Regions from separate parts of the Anaerostipes amylophilus genome, predicted to be linked through region 3. Evidence: riboswitches for the same ligand, from Rfam matches in the RefSeq annotation. Region 3 holds a riboswitch; each other region holds the start of a gene.
The links. A riboswitch is a leader RNA that binds a small molecule or an ion and turns the genes downstream of it on or off. The one in region 3 is predicted to bind cyclic di-GMP.
Positions count from the first base shown of each region.

Region 1: another riboswitch for cyclic di-GMP. It lies ahead of OCV53_RS04795 (nucleoid-associated protein); the one in region 3 lies ahead of OCV53_RS11115 (response regulator).
Region 2: another riboswitch for cyclic di-GMP. It lies ahead of OCV53_RS09170 (hypothetical protein); the one in region 3 lies ahead of OCV53_RS11115 (response regulator).

Region 1 covers NZ_JAOQJG010000003.1:65,602-71,403, reverse strand. Annotated here, with positions in the region: gene OCV53_RS04800 (butyryl-CoA:acetate CoA-transferase) at 1-1,176, shown strand, start outside; gene OCV53_RS04795 (nucleoid-associated protein) at 1,265-2,287, opposite strand; cyclic di-GMP riboswitch class I at 2,696-2,784, opposite strand; gene OCV53_RS04790 (electron transfer flavoprotein subunit alpha/FixB family protein) at 2,948-3,982, opposite strand; gene OCV53_RS04785 (electron transfer flavoprotein subunit beta/FixA family protein) at 4,007-4,789, opposite strand; gene OCV53_RS04780 (acyl-CoA dehydrogenase) at 4,803-5,802, opposite strand, start outside.
Region 2 covers NZ_JAOQJG010000005.1:257,598-263,399, reverse strand. Annotated here, with positions in the region: gene OCV53_RS09195 (phosphoenolpyruvate carboxykinase (ATP)) at 1-669, shown strand, start outside; gene OCV53_RS09190 (MarR family winged helix-turn-helix transcriptional regulator) at 737-1,147, shown strand; gene OCV53_RS09185 (YcxB family protein) at 1,268-1,813, shown strand; gene OCV53_RS09180 (hypothetical protein) at 1,831-1,953, shown strand; partial or broken gene OCV53_RS12460 (hypothetical protein) at 1,953-2,012, shown strand; cyclic di-GMP riboswitch class I at 2,068-2,143, shown strand; gene OCV53_RS09170 (hypothetical protein) at 2,266-2,541, shown strand; gene OCV53_RS12255 (response regulator) at 2,538-2,990, shown strand; gene OCV53_RS09160 (endonuclease III domain-containing protein) at 3,063-3,695, shown strand; gene OCV53_RS09155 (YczE/YyaS/YitT family protein) at 3,811-4,470, opposite strand; gene OCV53_RS09150 (LysR family transcriptional regulator) at 4,699-5,562, shown strand; gene OCV53_RS09145 (SulP family inorganic anion transporter) at 5,580-5,802, shown strand, end outside.
Region 3 covers NZ_JAOQJG010000007.1:174,537-180,338, forward strand. Annotated here, with positions in the region: gene OCV53_RS11115 (response regulator) at 1-2,480, opposite strand, end outside; cyclic di-GMP riboswitch class I at 2,713-2,803, opposite strand; gene OCV53_RS11120 (PBECR4 domain-containing protein) at 2,795-3,112, opposite strand; gene OCV53_RS11125 (hybrid sensor histidine kinase/response regulator) at 3,232-5,235, opposite strand.

The DNA.
Region 1 (5,802 bases), on a different contig from region 3:
CATGGTGGTATCGTTATGCGCCCACTGGCAATCACTCAGATTGAAAATCCAGCGGACCATTTCACATGGAATTCCTGGCACATGGGTGGTTTAGAAAGAAAATGGATCAATGAAGGATTCTCTTTCTATGCACCAATTCGTTACTCTGAATTACCAAGCTACTATCGTGATTATCTTCCAGAAACTGATGTCGTTATGATGCAGGTTGCACCTATGGATGCTCACGGATATTTCAACTTTGGTCCTAGTGCATCTCATACAGCTGCTATGCTTGAGAAAGCAAAATGCGTTATCGTTGAGGTTAATGAGAATATGCCTCGTTGCCTTGGAGGATTTGAAGAAGGAATCCATATTTCCAAAGTTGATATGATCGTTGAAGGAAATAATCCAGCAATCGATGAATTAGGTGGCGGAGGAGCTGCGACTGAAGTTGATCAGGCAGTTGCAAAACTGATCGTTGATCAGATTCCTGATGGAGCTTGTTTACAGCTTGGTATTGGTGGTATGCCAAATGCCGTTGGATCTCTGATCGCAGAATCTGACTTAAAGGACTTAGGTGTTCATACAGAAATGTACGTTGATGCGTTCGTTGATATTGCAAAAGCTGGTAAGATTACTGGAGCTAATAAAAACATCGATCGTTATCGTCAGACATATGCTTTCGCAGCAGGTACTAAGAAGTTATATGATTATTTAAATGATAACCCAGCATGCATGAGTGCTCCTGTTGATTATACAAACAGCATTGCTACTATTTCATCCATTGATAACTTTATCTCTATCAATAATGCGGTAGATATTGACCTTTATGGACAGATCAGTGCTGAATCTTCAGGAATTCGTCAGATCAGTGGTGCCGGCGGACAGCTTGACTTCGTTATGGGTGCTCACTTATCTAATGGTGGTAAGAGTTTCGTATGCTTGTCTTCTACTTTCACAAATAAGAAAGGTGAGACATTCTCAAGAATCCTTCCTACATTACATAATGGATCTATCGTTACTGATACTCGTGCAAATGCTCACTATATTGTTACCGAATATGGTATGGCTAACTTAAAAGGTAAGTCTACATGGGAACGTGCTGAAGCATTAATTAACATCGCTCATCCAGACTTCAGAGACCAGCTGATCAAAGATGCTGAAACTGCTCATATCTGGAGAAGATCTAATAAATAAACTTCCAAAAGAGGTTTAATAGTTTTTTAAATTTTCCAAATTTTAAAAATCCCGAATCCATTCATTCTGTTGGATTCGGGATTTGTTTTTATTTAATTTTTACGCTCTCAATATTCTTAATGATGATCGTGCTTCCACCACCTGATTCTTCAATGATCTCAACATTATCTTTCATATTATATTCTTCCATTGGAATCTTAATCTCAATCCCTGTATCTGTTTCTAGCATCTGATATTCAAGTCTCTTTACTGTATTTTCCTTTGCTACAGTAAATGTATCATACTGCATATCGTATCGTTCAATCTTCTCATCAAATTCCTGTTTCTTTCCTTGATGATTTCCAAAAAGTTTATCTCCGATCTCATTAACTTTAAACGCCTGATTCTCTGAAAATTCTTCTCTTAAACGGCTTTTCATATCCAGCCTTTTTGCAATACCATCTTCTGGATAATGATTGTTGATATCATTGATGACTTTATTTAAAATCTGAAATTTCTTTTTTGGTGCAAGATCTGCATAACATTGTAAAAAACGTTCTGACAGATAATTGATCTTATCTCCATTTAACATCTCATATTTCTTTTCTACCAATCGCACTTTATATTCTGACAGATCAATAATAACTGCTTCTGTAAGTTTTGCCGAATCTGTCGGCATAACTCTTTGTTTCACGATATCATTTGCCTGTACATCTTCTTCTTCCTGATGCACATATGTCACCTTATAATTCATTTTTAGCAATGCCAGATGAACTACACTTTGAACTTGAAATGTAACACAAAGTAAATCTCCTGCTGGGATTGTAACACTATCACACATGATGTCAAATAAATTTTCTCCAAGTATTCTCGTTGCCTCAATAAAACTCTCGTCATCGGTCTCATCCATGCTTTCTAACAGACTTAAAATTGGTGAAACACTGCCATCAAACTGACATCTTTTCGCATCATCACTTTCCATAATCTTAAAAATATGCCCTCTGACAAATTCCATAAGATCTGGTCCCATATCAAGAAGCTGGCTGGATAGCCCAAGGTAACCTGTATGACTATCTAATATATGTAAAATTCCTTTTCTGATGATAATATCGTCTTTCTGTATATGTTCCATCTTTATCTCCTTTTTGTTTTTATTCCTTGTATTTTATCATATCGACTCTTTTTAGGCAAAAGATAATCCTGGTTCGCAGAAAAAAATTTTATAACAAAAAAGTCATGGTTCCCTACACCATGACTTCTGCTAATATGAAAAATCCCCATGTATCCTCACTACATAAAACTGGCAACCCACTGTCAGTGATTCTTTCTGCGAACCCCTTCACAAAAACAAATCAGTGAGAAATGTAAAATTCCATATTCTCTATAGGATCCACTCATTGATATCTTACTCGTGGCAAAATGTTATCTTCAGGCTCCCTATTTCCTAAAAATAAAAAACCGTATATAGAATAATCTCATAATCTATAACGGTTGCCTCTATCAGGATAAAATATCCATATCACATTCCCTTAATGTTAAATGTGGCAACCGGCTGTCATAATCTCTAAAAAGACCTTAGACCCTTTGGCTTTGCGTCCCTGCCTTTCAACAGGTTTGCCCTATGAATAAATATGAACTTTTATTTACATATATAATATCATGATTCATAAATAATGTCAATCATCTTTTTCTTAGTTATTAATATTTATAATAGTTTTCTTTCCTTATACATATAAAAAGTCCGCGATAAAATTACCGCGGACTACTTAAGGATTAAATTCTCAAAAGTTGATTATTTAACAACTGCTCTTAATTTTTCTGTTAAAGCTGGTACGATCTTGTTTAAGTCTCCAACGATTCCGTAATCAGCTACATCAAAGATAGGAGCTGTCTCATCTTTGTTGATTGCAATGATGATATCAGATTCTTCCATACCTGCAACATGCTGGATTGCTCCAGAAATACCGATTGCGAAGTATACGTTAGGACGTACAGTTTTTCCTGTCTGTCCAACCTGAATATCTCTTGGCTGCCATCCGTTATCTACAACGGCACGAGAACAGCTTACTTCTCCTCCAAGAACATCTGCTAATTCTCTTAACATTCCGAATCCTTCTTCTCCAACTCCACGTCCACCAGATACTAAGATCTTAGCGTCCATGATATCTACTGTATCTGTAACAGATTTAACGATATCAACGATTTCAACGTATTTGTTGTCTGGAGTAAATCCAGGATTGTATTCGATAACTTCAGCTTTTGCTCCTTCAATAGGATCGATCTTCTGCATAACACCAGGACGAACTGTTGCCATCTGAGGTCTGTTGTCTGGGCAAGCGATTGTTGCGATTGTGTTTCCACCGAATGCTGGACGAGTCATTAATAACTGATTATGTTTCTGTTCTTTTCCTGGGATTGCTCTTAATGGGAAATCACCGATTTCAAGAACTGTACAGTCAGCTGTTAAACCTGTCTGAACACGTGCAGATACACGAGGTCCAAGGTCACGACCAATTGCTGTCGCACCAACTAACATAATTTCTGGTTTGTATTCATTGATTACAGATGCTAATGCATGTGTATATGGTTCTGTTCTGTATTCTTTTAATTCTGGATCGTCAACTACGATTACTTTATCAGCACCGTATTTTGCAAGATCATCTACTAATCCTTTAACGTCAGAACCTACAAGAACAGCAGTTACGTCTGTATCTAAGTCTTTTGCTAAGTCTTTTGCTTTTCCAAGTAATTCGAATGCGATTCCGCTTAATTCGTTATCTACCTGCTGTGCAAAGACGTATACGCCTCTATATTCTTCTAAACCCATTTTATTCACCACTTTTCCTTTTCACTAAATTACATGTTTTTCAGCTAATTTATCCATGATATAATCTACTGCTTCTTCTGGATCAAGTGTAACTTTTTCTCCAGCACCTTTTCTTACTTTGTCAGATGCTTTTGCGATCTTAGTTGGAGATCCAGCAAGACCAAGGTTAGAATCATCTACATCTTTAAGGTCTTTTCTTCCCCAAACAGTTACTTCTGCATCATATGCATCAAAGATTCCACCTGGAGTCATATATCTTGGCTCGTTTAATTCAGCTAATGCTGTAACTAAGCAAGGCATTTTAGCTTTTAAGATGTGGTATCTATCTTCATACTGACGCTGAACAACTACGCTGTCACCGTCAATTTTAATGTCTTCTGCATAAGAGATAACTGGAATATCAAGATGTTCAGAAATCTGTGGTCCAACCTGAGCTGTATCACCATCGATAGCCTGACGTCCTGTGATGATCAGGTCATAATCAAGATTTCTTAATGCTCCAGCTAATGTAGTAGAAGTTGCCCATGTGTCAGCTCCTCCTAATACTCTGTCAGTTACAAGGATACCTTTGTCAGCACCCATTGCCATAGCTTCACGAAGAACTTCGTCAGCTTTTGGAAGTCCCATTGTAAGAACTGTAACTTCAGCTCCATATTCATCTTTAATTCTAAGTGCTGCTTCTAATCCAGCTTTGTCATCTGGGTTCATGATAGTAAGCATAGCACCTCTGTCTAATGTACCATCTGGGTTGAATTTAACTCCACCTTTTGTATCTGGTACCTGTTTTACACAAACAACTATCTTCACGGTAAGTACCTCCCTATTTCAATAAGTTTCCAGAAATAACCATACGCTGAACTTCAGATGTTCCTTCGTAGATTTCTGTGATCTTAGCATCGCGCATCATACGTTCTACATCGTATTCTCTGATGTATCCGTAACCACCATGTAACTGAACAGCTTTTGTTGTTACTTCCATAGCAACTTCTGCTGCATATAATTTAGCCATAGCAGCTTCAACACTGTATACTTTCTGAGTAGCTTTAGCCATAGCAGCTTTGTATACTAACTGTTTTGCAGCTTCTACTTTTGTTGCCATATCAGCTAACTGGAACTGTGTATTCTGGAACTGTCCGATAGAACGTCCGAACTGTTTTCTTTCTTTTACATATTCGATTGTTCTTTCTAAAGCACCTTCTGCAAGTCCAAGAGCCTGAGAAGCGATACCAATACGTCCTCCATCAAGAGTATGCATTGCGATACCGAAACCTTTACCCTGTTTTCCTAACAGATTTTCTTTTGGAATACGGCAGTCTTCAAAAATTAATTCATATGTAGCTGATCCGCGGATACCCATTTTCTTTTCTTTTGTTCCGAATGTGAAACCTGGAGTTCCTTTTTCTACGATGAATGCAGAAATTTCTTTCATCTTTCTTCCGCGTTTTTCAACAACACCTGTTACTGCGATTACAATATAAACGTCTGCGTAGCTACCATTTGTAATGAAGCACTTAGATCCGTTTAATACCCATTCGTCTCCGTCTAATACAGCTTTTGTCTGCTGTCCCTGTGCATCTGTACCAGCACCTGGTTCTGTCAGACCAAAAGCTCCTAATTTCTTACCAGATGCTAAATCTGGGATATATTTTTTCTTCTGTTCTTCTGTACCAAAAGTCTGGATTGGATCGATACAAAGAGATGTATGTGCAGAAACGATAACACCTGTTGTACCACAAACTTTTGATAATTCTTCAACACACATAACGTATGTTAATGGATCGCATCCCTGTCCACCATATTCTTTAGGAACTGGAATACCT
Region 2 (5,802 bases), on a different contig from region 3:
ACAGAAGATATCCGTAACGGAAATGGTCGTGCGATTAAGTCCAAATTATGGTCACCAAACCGTGTAGATAAGATCAATGATCCAGTAAATGCAATCTTCTGGATCATGAAAGACCCAACAATCCCACCAATCGTTAAGATCAAGGGAGCATCCTTAGCATCTGTTATGGGAGCAACACTTGCAACAAAACGAAGCAGTGCAGAACGTTTAGCTCCTGGAGTTGATCCAAACCGTCTGGTTGTAGAACCATACGCAAACCCATTTAGAACATATCCTCTTGTAAATGACTATAAGAAATTTAGAAAACTTGTAAAAGAAAGAAATGTGGACTGCTATATCATCAATACAGGCGATTTCATGGGTAAAGATATCAAACCTGCAACAACAATTTCTGCTATTGAACAGGTTGTAGAAGGAACTGGAGAATTCAAACAGTGGGGACCATTTACAGATATTGAAGTGCTTGAGATGGAAGGATATGTTTCAGACTTCAGCGATATGAATTATGTAGAGACATTAAAAGCAAGAATGACAGACAGATTAAATTTTGTCTTCGAGAAAGACGTAGAAGATGGTGGATACAATGCACTGCCAACACAGGCGAAAGAAGCATTAGCAAAAGTAATCGGTGAAGCACACAATTTAGAAGTGGAAAATTCCAACAATTAAAGGTATAATACTCTTAAATCGTTGTTTTTAGGAGGTGGATTAATTGGATAAGGATCGTTTAAATAATATGGTGGTAGACTTATTCCACGGAATTTCGTATGAAGAAGAGAAAGCCGTGATCACGGATGAGTTTAAGGATATTTCAAATAAAGATCTGCATATTATTGATGCGATCGGGATTAAGAAACCTAAGAATATGTCAACGATTGCTAGAGATTTAAATATTACGGTTGGGACACTTACAACCGCTATCAGTAATCTTTTGAAGAAAGGATATGTGATCCGCAAACGTGGGGAGAGAGACCGAAGGGTTGTTTATATATCACTTTCTGAGAAAGGGAGAAAAGCATACAATCATCATAGAGAATTTCATAAACAGATGATCCAGAGACTGCTTGATACGTTAAATGAGCAGGAACAGGATCTGTTGGTGAAGGTTATGCAGTATTTTCATGACTATTTTCGGGAACATATGTAAACTATAAGTATAGTTTTTAGGAGATAAGCATAATAAAAGATTCAGAGAATGGTACTCTCTGGATCTTTTTTGATTAAAGTATATGCGTTATCTTAAAAATAAAGCAGGGGGGGAAGGAATATGCTGCAACTAAATTACAAATTAACAGACGAAGACTACATAGAATTCAACGAATTTCATCAGTTAATTCATTCAGAGGTAGGAAAGAGAAATCTGTTTTTTCTAAAACTAGCAGGACCAATGATCAGTGTTCTTGCGATAGTAATTTTCATTTTGGCAAGAGCAGAAAAAATGTTGATCATTACAGAAGTAATTGTATTATGCATTTTTTCAATTGTATGTGTAGCACAGGCTAAAAAGATTATGAAAAGAGGTATTCGCAAGACAATTCTTAAAATGATAGAAACAGAAGGACTACCATTTGCAGAAGAAATAACATTAACTTTTACGGAAGATCAGATTATAGAGATAACAAAAGGCCAGGAAGTGAAAGTAGATTATCAAAAGGTAGAAAATGTTTGTGAAACAGAGACGGCTTTTTACATTTATATTAGTTCCATAGAAGCACTTATTATTCCTAAGAGAGTTTTAAATCAGGATATGGAAAAGAAATTAATACGAATAGTCACAGAGAATTTTGCACATCTTATTTCTATTAACAAATAAAAAAGGAGAGAAATAAGATGCCAGATATATTTTGTTTTCAATGCCAGCAGACAGCAGGCAATAAAGGATGTGTGGTAACAGGTGTCTGTGGAAAGCAGTTACAAATACACACCGGACCAAAGAAGCCGACCGATTGGTAATGGATGGATTATTTACAACAAACTGTATCATGCCGCCAAGAGAGAGTTATCAAGATCGCGTGTATACAACATCAGTTGTTGGATATGAAGGATTAAAATATATTGAACGAAAGAAAGATATAACGGCAAAGCAGTCGAAAGGCTGTGACGCAAAGCTATAGGGCCTTTGACATGGCAGCCAGTTGCACATTGTATAATAAGAGTGCAGGGGACACTGTAGATATATTTATCTATAGTGTTTTTTACATGTTTGAAGATATCAAGAAAGTATTTGACATAGATAAAAAGAGTATGAATAAGGAATAGGAAATAATGAATAAGGAGTTATTTAGGGAAGAAATAATATATTCTGTGGGTGATTCAAACTTGGAGGAGAATAGTTATGAGATGATCAAAGACGTGATCCGTAATAATCATGCAGTTGGATTTATGACAGGACATTATGATGAGAATCTGACAATTACGAATGTCAGTGGATTTTTACTTTATAATCTTGGATATGATTACAAGGAGTTTATGGAAATTACCAAAGGTTCACTTAAAAATTTATTTTATGGGGAAAATAGAAGTTTTTTGGAAATGATGTGACGATCATTATCTTATCGGCATATGATTATTCGGAGATCGAAGCAGAGGCAAGAGAGGCTGGAGTTGATGAATTTATAGCAAAATCATTATTCAGATCAAGGCTTACAGCAACACTAAAAAATATCATTGAAGGGAAATCCAATAAAGAGGCTAACATTGAGACTGCAGAAAATGGAAAAGAAGCCGTTGAAAAATTTGCAAATGCACCAAGTGGTTTTTATGACTTGATCTTTATGGATATTCATATGCCTGTAATGAATGGATACGAAGCAACGGCAGCAATCCGTTCCCACAGAAAATATAGAGAAAAACAAATACCGATCATAGCAATGACTGCCAATGCATTTGCAGAAGATGTTGTAATGGCGAAAAATGCAGGAATGAAGGAGCATATTGCAAAACCTTGGGAGATGAATCGTTTGTGCGAGATCATGCAGAGATATCTGTAATTTGACCAATTTTCTTTCCAGTGCTAAAATAACAAAAATAACCAAACAGCTTTTAGGGAGGATTTGCAATCAATGAACAAAAAAGAATTAGCATTAGAAGTAATTGAACGTTTGAAAAATGAATATCCAGATGCGGATTGTACACTGGAATATGATCAGGCATGGAAATTATTAGTCAGTGTAAGACTTGCAGCCCAGTGTACAGATGCAAGAGTTAATGTTGTAGTCAAAGGATTGTTTGAAAAATATCCAACTGTAGAAGCATTAGCGGCAGCAGATGTCGCAGATATTGAGGAAATTGTACGTCCATGCGGACTTGGAAAAAGCAAAGCGAGAGATATCAGTAAATGCATGAAAGTTTTAAGAGATGAATATGATTGTAACATCCCAACAGATTTCAAATCTATTTTAAGTCTGCCAGGTGTTGGAAGAAAAAGTGCCAATCTGATCATGGGAGATGTGTTTGGAAAACCTGCGATCGTAACAGATACGCATTGTATCCGTCTTGTGAATAGAATTGGTTTGGTTGATGGAATTAAAGACCCAAAGAAAGTGGAGATGGCATTATGGGAGATCATTCCTCCAGAAGAAGGTAGTGATTTTTGTCACAGACTTGTATGGCATGGAAGAGATGTCTGCACGGCAAGAACGAAACCACATTGTGAGAGATGTTGTTTGAATGATATCTGTCATCAGATCATTTAGAAGATTACTTAGCATTTATAATAAAAGAGTATGATAAAAAACCGTAATCACTAATAGTTTTTGTAGTGATTACGGTTTTTTACTGCATATTATTGTATATTGTTAAAGTTAAAAATTATGCCTGAAATCCTAAGTAAGCATTGATTCTTTTGTGGAACAGTGAAGAAAATACATTTGTAATATTTCCGCTTAAGAAAGCAGCGATCACAGTTCCGATTCCAACAGATGGTAATTCTGGAAGTAAAACAAAAGAAGCGACAGCAGAACATACTGTAAATAAAACTTCCAGACAAACTCTCACGGCACCAAAGCTTACATTTTTCTTCTCAGCGATACTCTTAACAAGACCTTCCATTGGCATAACAGCAAATCCAGAACTAATTGTAAATCCAACACCTGTAGATAAAACTGCACATGCAATAACAGATAATAAGATCTTTGCTGCAAGACCATGAGGCTCGATAAAGAATAAACCATAAGAAGTAAATTCAATAAATAAAGAATAAACAAATGTCAACCCAAGTTGAATAAACTGTATTTTCCCGAATTCACGGAGAACCACTGCTTCACAGATCAAAAATGTTGAGTTGATCAGAAAATTAAATAAAGCATAGCTGTGAACAGGGGAGAGATAACTTAAAGTTAAAGCCATTGTACAGCTTGGGGCAACTCCAAGAGTTGCTTTTAAAAATAAATTAGAACCAACAGACATGATCAGCAGTCCTAAAATATAAAACAATAATCTATGGTAGAAAAAAGTTTTTTCGTTTTTCATATTTTTATCCATCCTTTCTATCAAAATTCTATATTTTCATAAATTTATTTCCCTTTTGTGTTCTTATTATATAGAGGTAGAAGTAAGTATTGCAATTCCAGTTAAGACTTGATATATTCCATGTAGGAATATATACAGAAAATAGCAGCTAAAAGTGATTGAGTATGATGAAAAATGAGAATAAAAAGTGTAAAATGAAATATATGAAAATAAAAGAGGATTATAAAAATGGAAATACAACAGCTATATTATTATATGGAATTATGCAGACAAAAGAATTTCACAGAGGCTGGGTATTCTTGTAATATGACACAAGGTGCATTGTCAAAGCAGATCAGAAAGCTGGAAAATGAATTAGGAACAACATTGATCCGTAGGAATACCCGGAGATTTGAGTTATCCAAAGAAGGGGAAATCTTTTTGTCTTATGCAAAAGAAATGACATCAATGTATGAAGAAATGCTAAAAAACATACAAAAAAATAAAGAGATCAAAATTGGATGTATGCCAGTACTTGCACCATATCATTTTGCAAGAATGGTAGCAGATTTCAAAAAACAATATCCGGATATAAAAATGGTGATAGACGAAAGGATTGCAAGTGAGATTCAGGAAAATTCAGATAGTTATGACTTTTTGATCTTAAGAGAAAATACAATGGAAGATGAGAAAAAATATCGATTTACGCCATTATATGATGACCGGCTATGTGCAGTTATTCATAAGAAACATCCATTATATGGGAGGAAAAAAATCCAGCTAAAAGAACTTTGTAATGATAATTTTATTTTCCCAGAAAAGGGAAGCGGAAGTTACGAAGTATTTTCTAAGGCTTGTGAAAAAGCAGGATTTAAGCCAAATATAATTTTTGAATTTCCACAGGCGAATACGATTATGAGTTTTGTAAGTGAAGGAGTTGGGATCACGATCACATTTCCAACAGTATATAACGAAGCAAAATGTGATGGGATAAAAATGATACCGTTAGAAGAAGAATTTCACTCAATGATTTCGTTATTTTATAAGAAAAATAAGCCTTTAGATTATGCACAGAAGCAGTTTCTAAATTATATGAGGGAACATTTAAATTAGAAAGAAGGAATGGAAGAATGACATTAGGACATACAATGAAGAATTACAAAAAAGGAAACCTGATGCATGATGTGATCACGGGAATTATCATTATGGCAGTATCTATACCGATTTCTATGGGATATTCACAGATTGCAGGACTTCCAGCGGTTTATGGATTATATGGATCTGTGTTTCCGATCATCTTATTTGCACTATTTTCTACATCACCTCAATTTATCTTTGGGGTAGATGCAGCAC
Region 3 (5,802 bases):
ATACCAATTTCCTTCAGTGTGGCAACTGTACTTTCACAGCATGTCTTATCATCATCCACTACCAGAACCGGCAGATTCATCAGATTTTTGTCCTGTTCTTTTTCTGTTTCCTGAAGATCCAGATAAATTGTTACTGTGATTTTAGTTCCCTTGTGCAAGGTACTATCCACTTTAATAGTGCCATTCATCAGGTTCACAATATTTCTGCTGATTGCCATTCCCAGACCAGTTCCCTGGACTCTGGTTGTCCGGTAGTCATCCGCGCGGCTGAACGGATCAAACATGATTTTCTGGAATTCCGGTGACATACCGATCCCATTATCCTCAATCGTAAATTCATAGCATCCAAGTTCTGAAAATCCATTTGGCTTTTCCTCTATGGAAAAAATAATATTCCCGCCATCCGGTGTATACTTGATCACATTACTCATCAAATTCACAAATACCTGCTGAATCCTCAAGCTGTCACCACAGACAGCCTCATGTTCAATATGATTGATGTGTATATCAAAATTATGTTTATGTTCATCAAGCACCGGTTTCGTAAGTGTAATAAGATTATCTACCAGATCTGACAGATTGAAATCTTCCTGTGCCAGTGTCATTTTTCCACTTTCAATACGTGCCATATCCAGCACTTCATTGATCAGCCCCAGCAGATGGCGGCTTGATTCTGTGATCTTGCTGAGACATTCAATGACTCTGTCCTGGCTCTCAACATTTGCTCCTGCGATTGCCGTCAGACCCACAATCGAATTCATTGGTGTCCGGATATCATGGGACATATTGGAAAGGAATTCTGTTTTCGCACGATTTGCATTTTCTGCGGACCGGTAAGCCTCTTTCAGTGCCTGACGGGATTCAATCTCTGCTTTCTTCTCCTGTGTCACATCCATGGATGCCAGCAATACCTTTTCCAGCTTTCCGTTCTTCCATTCCAAGGGAATATAAGAAGCGATTTTATAAGTCTTTTCATCCAGGCTGCAATACTCAAACTTATAAATATCATTTTCACTTTTCAGTTTTTTCTGAATATTATCCGGGGCTATCAGGATATCTATAGTTTCCAATGGTTCCAGTGTCTTATATTTTTCAAGAACCTGCATCTGAAAATCATGATAAAATCCCAGAGGTTTATATATCATATGTCCATTCAGATTGTAGAATTCATATTTGTCATTTTCCAGATCACAGACAACAAAGCGGTCAACCAGACGCACAATACTCTGGATCAGCTGCTCCATGGAAGCATTATCCGCTGCCATCTGCAGATGCCGTGCGCTCTCTACCTTTGCCTCTGTGATATCACGCAGAAAGATCATGGCATATTCTGAATCCTCTATCTCGCCACGTATGACCACATTGCGGACCCATCGTTCTTCTCCATTCAGAGTGATACGGCACTCCAAATCCAATTCGGTTTCCAGACCCTTCAGCCTTTCTGCAATATAACCACGGTCGTAAAAAGAGGATACCGCCTTCTTATCTATCTCCACAACATAGGAATCCACAAAATGCCGGATCAATTCATCCCACGTATGACTCTGTTCAAAGACGGTCATCAGGGACGGTTCAACCTTAAAGGTATCAAAAGTATTTGCTTCCAGATTCACATAATACTCGCACAAATCTGCTTTCGTAAAAGCCCGGTGGAAAGCAGCAGATTTTTGTGCCTGCATGATTTCTTTTTTCTCCCCATCAATGTTAATAAAAATCCCGGCAATTCTGCTGGCAGAACCATCCAGACGGCGTATTACTTCTGCCGATGCCCGAAACCACTGGTATTGATTATCCTTCATTCTCATACGATACTCTACCTGGTATTTTATCTGGTTCGTCTTATCCTTAATTGCCGCCTGAAGCTGCACCATTACTCTTTCTTTATCCTGTGGATGCAGAAGATCTGACCAGGATTCCAGTTTATTCGGAAAGTCCAAAGTGTTATGATAGCCAAGCATTTTTCGGAATTCATGACTCCAGTTTGCATTCACAATCTCACTGTTTTCGTCACAGTCAAAATACCAGAAGCCGGAATAGATAGCCTCATTGAGCAGTGTCAAATTTACATGATCCCAGTTGACCTGTACGGACATAACCCAGATCTGTCTGCCCGCCTCATCTGTCGCATCCTCTTTACAAAGCCGTACATTTTTCACTGTACCGTCTGCTGCAAGGATCTGTGCTTCCCCTGTTCCGTGAAGCTGCCAAAAACGGTCTCGCTCCAGTATATCTTCCTCACCATAAAAGAAGTTTCTCAATGAGCCTTTTGTCTGTTCCATGAAAGTATCGAATGTATATCCTGTACTATGCAACAGCAGATTATTCACAGACAAAATAGACAGGTTTGGGTCATAAGATCCTGTCATTATACCTACTCCACCATTATTTTCCAGTGTTTTCTGTACGGCCTGTGACATGGTCTGTGTCTGTCCCGTTACAGTCTCACCTAAGGAATATATTTTGTCCTCATAATTTTCCATTTTATAAAAATCCTCTCTCTGTTTTATGCTTCACTATCCTGCTTTTATCTGTATACAGAGAACCTGTCCCTGCTAGTTTTGTTACCTATTTTTGCATACAAAAAGGACACTTGCCAAAATCTGCCAGTGTCCCTACTATATTTCTCTAAAATCACACATCTATATAGTATAAAAGGTATCGGAATCTCTTCTGTTCAAACATCTTTTCCATATATTATGATGATATGGAAACAGTGGCAACCGGCTGACCTGGTCAAACTTTCTGACTTTAGCCCCTTCTGGCTTTGCGTCCCTGCCTTTCAGCAGGTTTGCCTTTAAATAATTTCTATTTTTATCAAAAACAAAATACCATAAAGTTTTTCATACGTCAATATTGCTGAATAGAAAATCTGTGTATTTTGCGTATGCCAGCCTGCATTGTCAGTTATCGATCGGCTCGCCAAACCACTCACCATAAAATTATTTATTACAATTTCACTGGCTGCAAGATGTGGAACCTTTTCAGATGGAAATGATAGATGAATTGTGTACAGTTGCTGTTTGTAGCCAAATGTAAAAACATAATAATATTCTGTTAGTTCTTTCCACGCAACGGCTGCATCATACAATAATCCGTAATCATTATTTTCCATACACACCATCTTCTGATTTGCTGTCTTATTCAGCAGAAATACCTGCCAGTTTTACATTTACGTTATAATATCCTACAGAACGTGAAAAATAGGTATACGGATTTGAGAAGTTGCAATCACTACACACAATATTCACACAAAATTCTCTTTACGTTTTCAATTTTTATAGGCTTTGCCAAGTGAGCATTCATTCCTGCTGCCAGACACTTTTCTTTATCTTCTCTGAATGCATTTGCTGTCATGGCAATAATCGGGGTTGTCTCAGCATCTGGATGTTTCAGTGACCGGATTGTTTTTGTCGCAGTAATCCCATCCATTACAGGCATCATGATATCCATCAGAATTGCGTCAAAATAACCTTCCGATTTCTCCTGGAACATTCTGACCGCCTGCAATCCATCTCTTGCAACTGTCATATTTGCACCTTCATCAGACAACAGCGTTTCCGTAATTTCTGCATTCAATTCATTGTCCTCTACCAGCAATAAGTTTAATCCGCTGATATCCATCTGTGCCGCTGTTTTCTTTACTGTATCTGGTGCGGGAGCAAGTTTAAACGGAATCCTGATGATAAAGGTTGAGCCAATGCCTTCTTCGCTTTTAACTTCAATAGTTCCACCCATCTTTTCAATCAGACCTTTTACAATCGCCATTCCCAGTCCAATTCCCTGCTGTGTACTTCTTGCATCCTCTCTTTCCTGCGAAAACGGCTCAAATATATGCTCCTGGTATTTCCTGCTCATACCAATGCCAGTATCAGTTATGGTCCACTCATATGTCGTAATTCCGTCAACAGCTTCTGTATAATCTGACACCGTCATTATCTTGCCGCCAATCCGGTTATACTTAATACAGTTTCCATAAATATTAAGAAATATCTGTCTTAAATGTACCGGACTTCCATAAATAAAAGGATATCGAAGCCCTTCCTTTTTTGCACGGAACTGCATCTGGATTCCTCTGTCTTTTGCCCGCTGTTCTATGATAGTCAGAACATCCTGACTTAATTCCTCAAAGTTGATGATTTCCTGCGTCAGAGGTACATTTCCATCTTCAATTTTGCTCATCTGAAGGATATCATTAATAAGAGACAATAGATAGTCTGCAGCTACCTGCATTTTTCTGAAATTTTTCAGGACCAATTCCCTGTCATCAAAATGTTTCTCAGCAATCTTCATCAATCCGATAATTCCATTCAGCGGGGTTCTCATATCGTGAGACATCCTGGAGAGAAAATCAGACTTGCTTTTATTTGCTTTCTTTTCACTTTCCAATGCAATTGATTTGTGCATGAAGTCATTTTTATCCAGCATGAGATTCCAATGTTCAATGGTTCCGTCTTCTTTTATTACTTTCTGTCCACGATCTTCGATGTATTTGTATGTGCCGTCCTTACAGCGTATCCGGTAAATAGTAGCATAATGATCAGAATGAGTATATTGATTTAATGCATCTGCAAGTCCGACCTTCACGTCATCTGGATGGGCAAGACCGATAATATTACCGCCAGAAGCATCCATCAGTTCCTTTGGCGTTGCGTAACCGAGCATATTTGCAAATTGTTCTGAAACATATTTGAAAGAGTATTCTGGGTCATCATTACTGATTTTGACACCGTCAGGGATGGATACGGTAAATAACTCCAGCTGACTTTGCAGTTTCTTTGTCAATTCCTCGATCATGGCCTTATGCTTTTTCTCTTCTGCCAGAAGCTTCGCATACTCTCTGTTTGATTTTTCCAGTGCCCGCTCTTTTTCCTCTAAACGGTAATGTTCTGTACGGTCAAGAACATAATTAACTGCAATGACATCTCCAGTTTCCTCTTCACGGTACAGGGCCATGTGATCTTCTGCAAGCATGGGCTCAAAAGTAGCAGTCCTGGTCCAGTATCGGAACGATATATGCCGTTCACCATTTTCAAACCGATTTAATAATCGTTCTCTGTCAAACTCGTGCTGAAAATCTTTAAGATCTTCCTCAGGTATGGTCAATGCCCATGCATCTACCAGACTCTGTAAGCTTGAATTTTCCGGCAAACCTAATTGTTCATTCAGATTATATTTTTTTCCATTAACTACCTGATACATGGAACCACGTACGATATTCTTTGTGAGATTGATCACGCAGTATCCATCGGCAATAGCAAATATCGACTCTTCTAAAAAAACGATTATTAATAATATCCTGACTCATGTTTATTTATCTCCCTGTAAATTCTCTGATACAGATTATATCCTTATTTTTGTGTGTCCGTCAATAAAAAAGAGTGTGGTAACTATTCAAATACTTATTCACCCATTTCTCCACTGATTCCCATAGTGTGCTTCTCTCCCATATGATATCCTGTTTTTTTCGCATATTGCATTTCTCCCTTCTGAAGTTTTCTTTTCAGTTACATGACTATACCAGAAGTCGGTGAAATAGCAATTCATCAGATGTACCGAAAATGCGTGGAGGAGATTGGGGATAGTTGACAATAGGGGAATTTGGAGAAAAAGAGAAAAGCCATGGCCTTTCAATTCATATTTGCTGTCTTATTCAGCAGAAATACCTGCCAGTTTTACATTTACGTTAAATGAAGTTTGTTCCCCACCATGTTGTGGACCTTGATCCGCAGTTGCAATCTGGAGAATAAAACCATTTGCAGTTGCGCTGATGTTTGTAGTGGTTGCCTCAACCCTATTATTCGT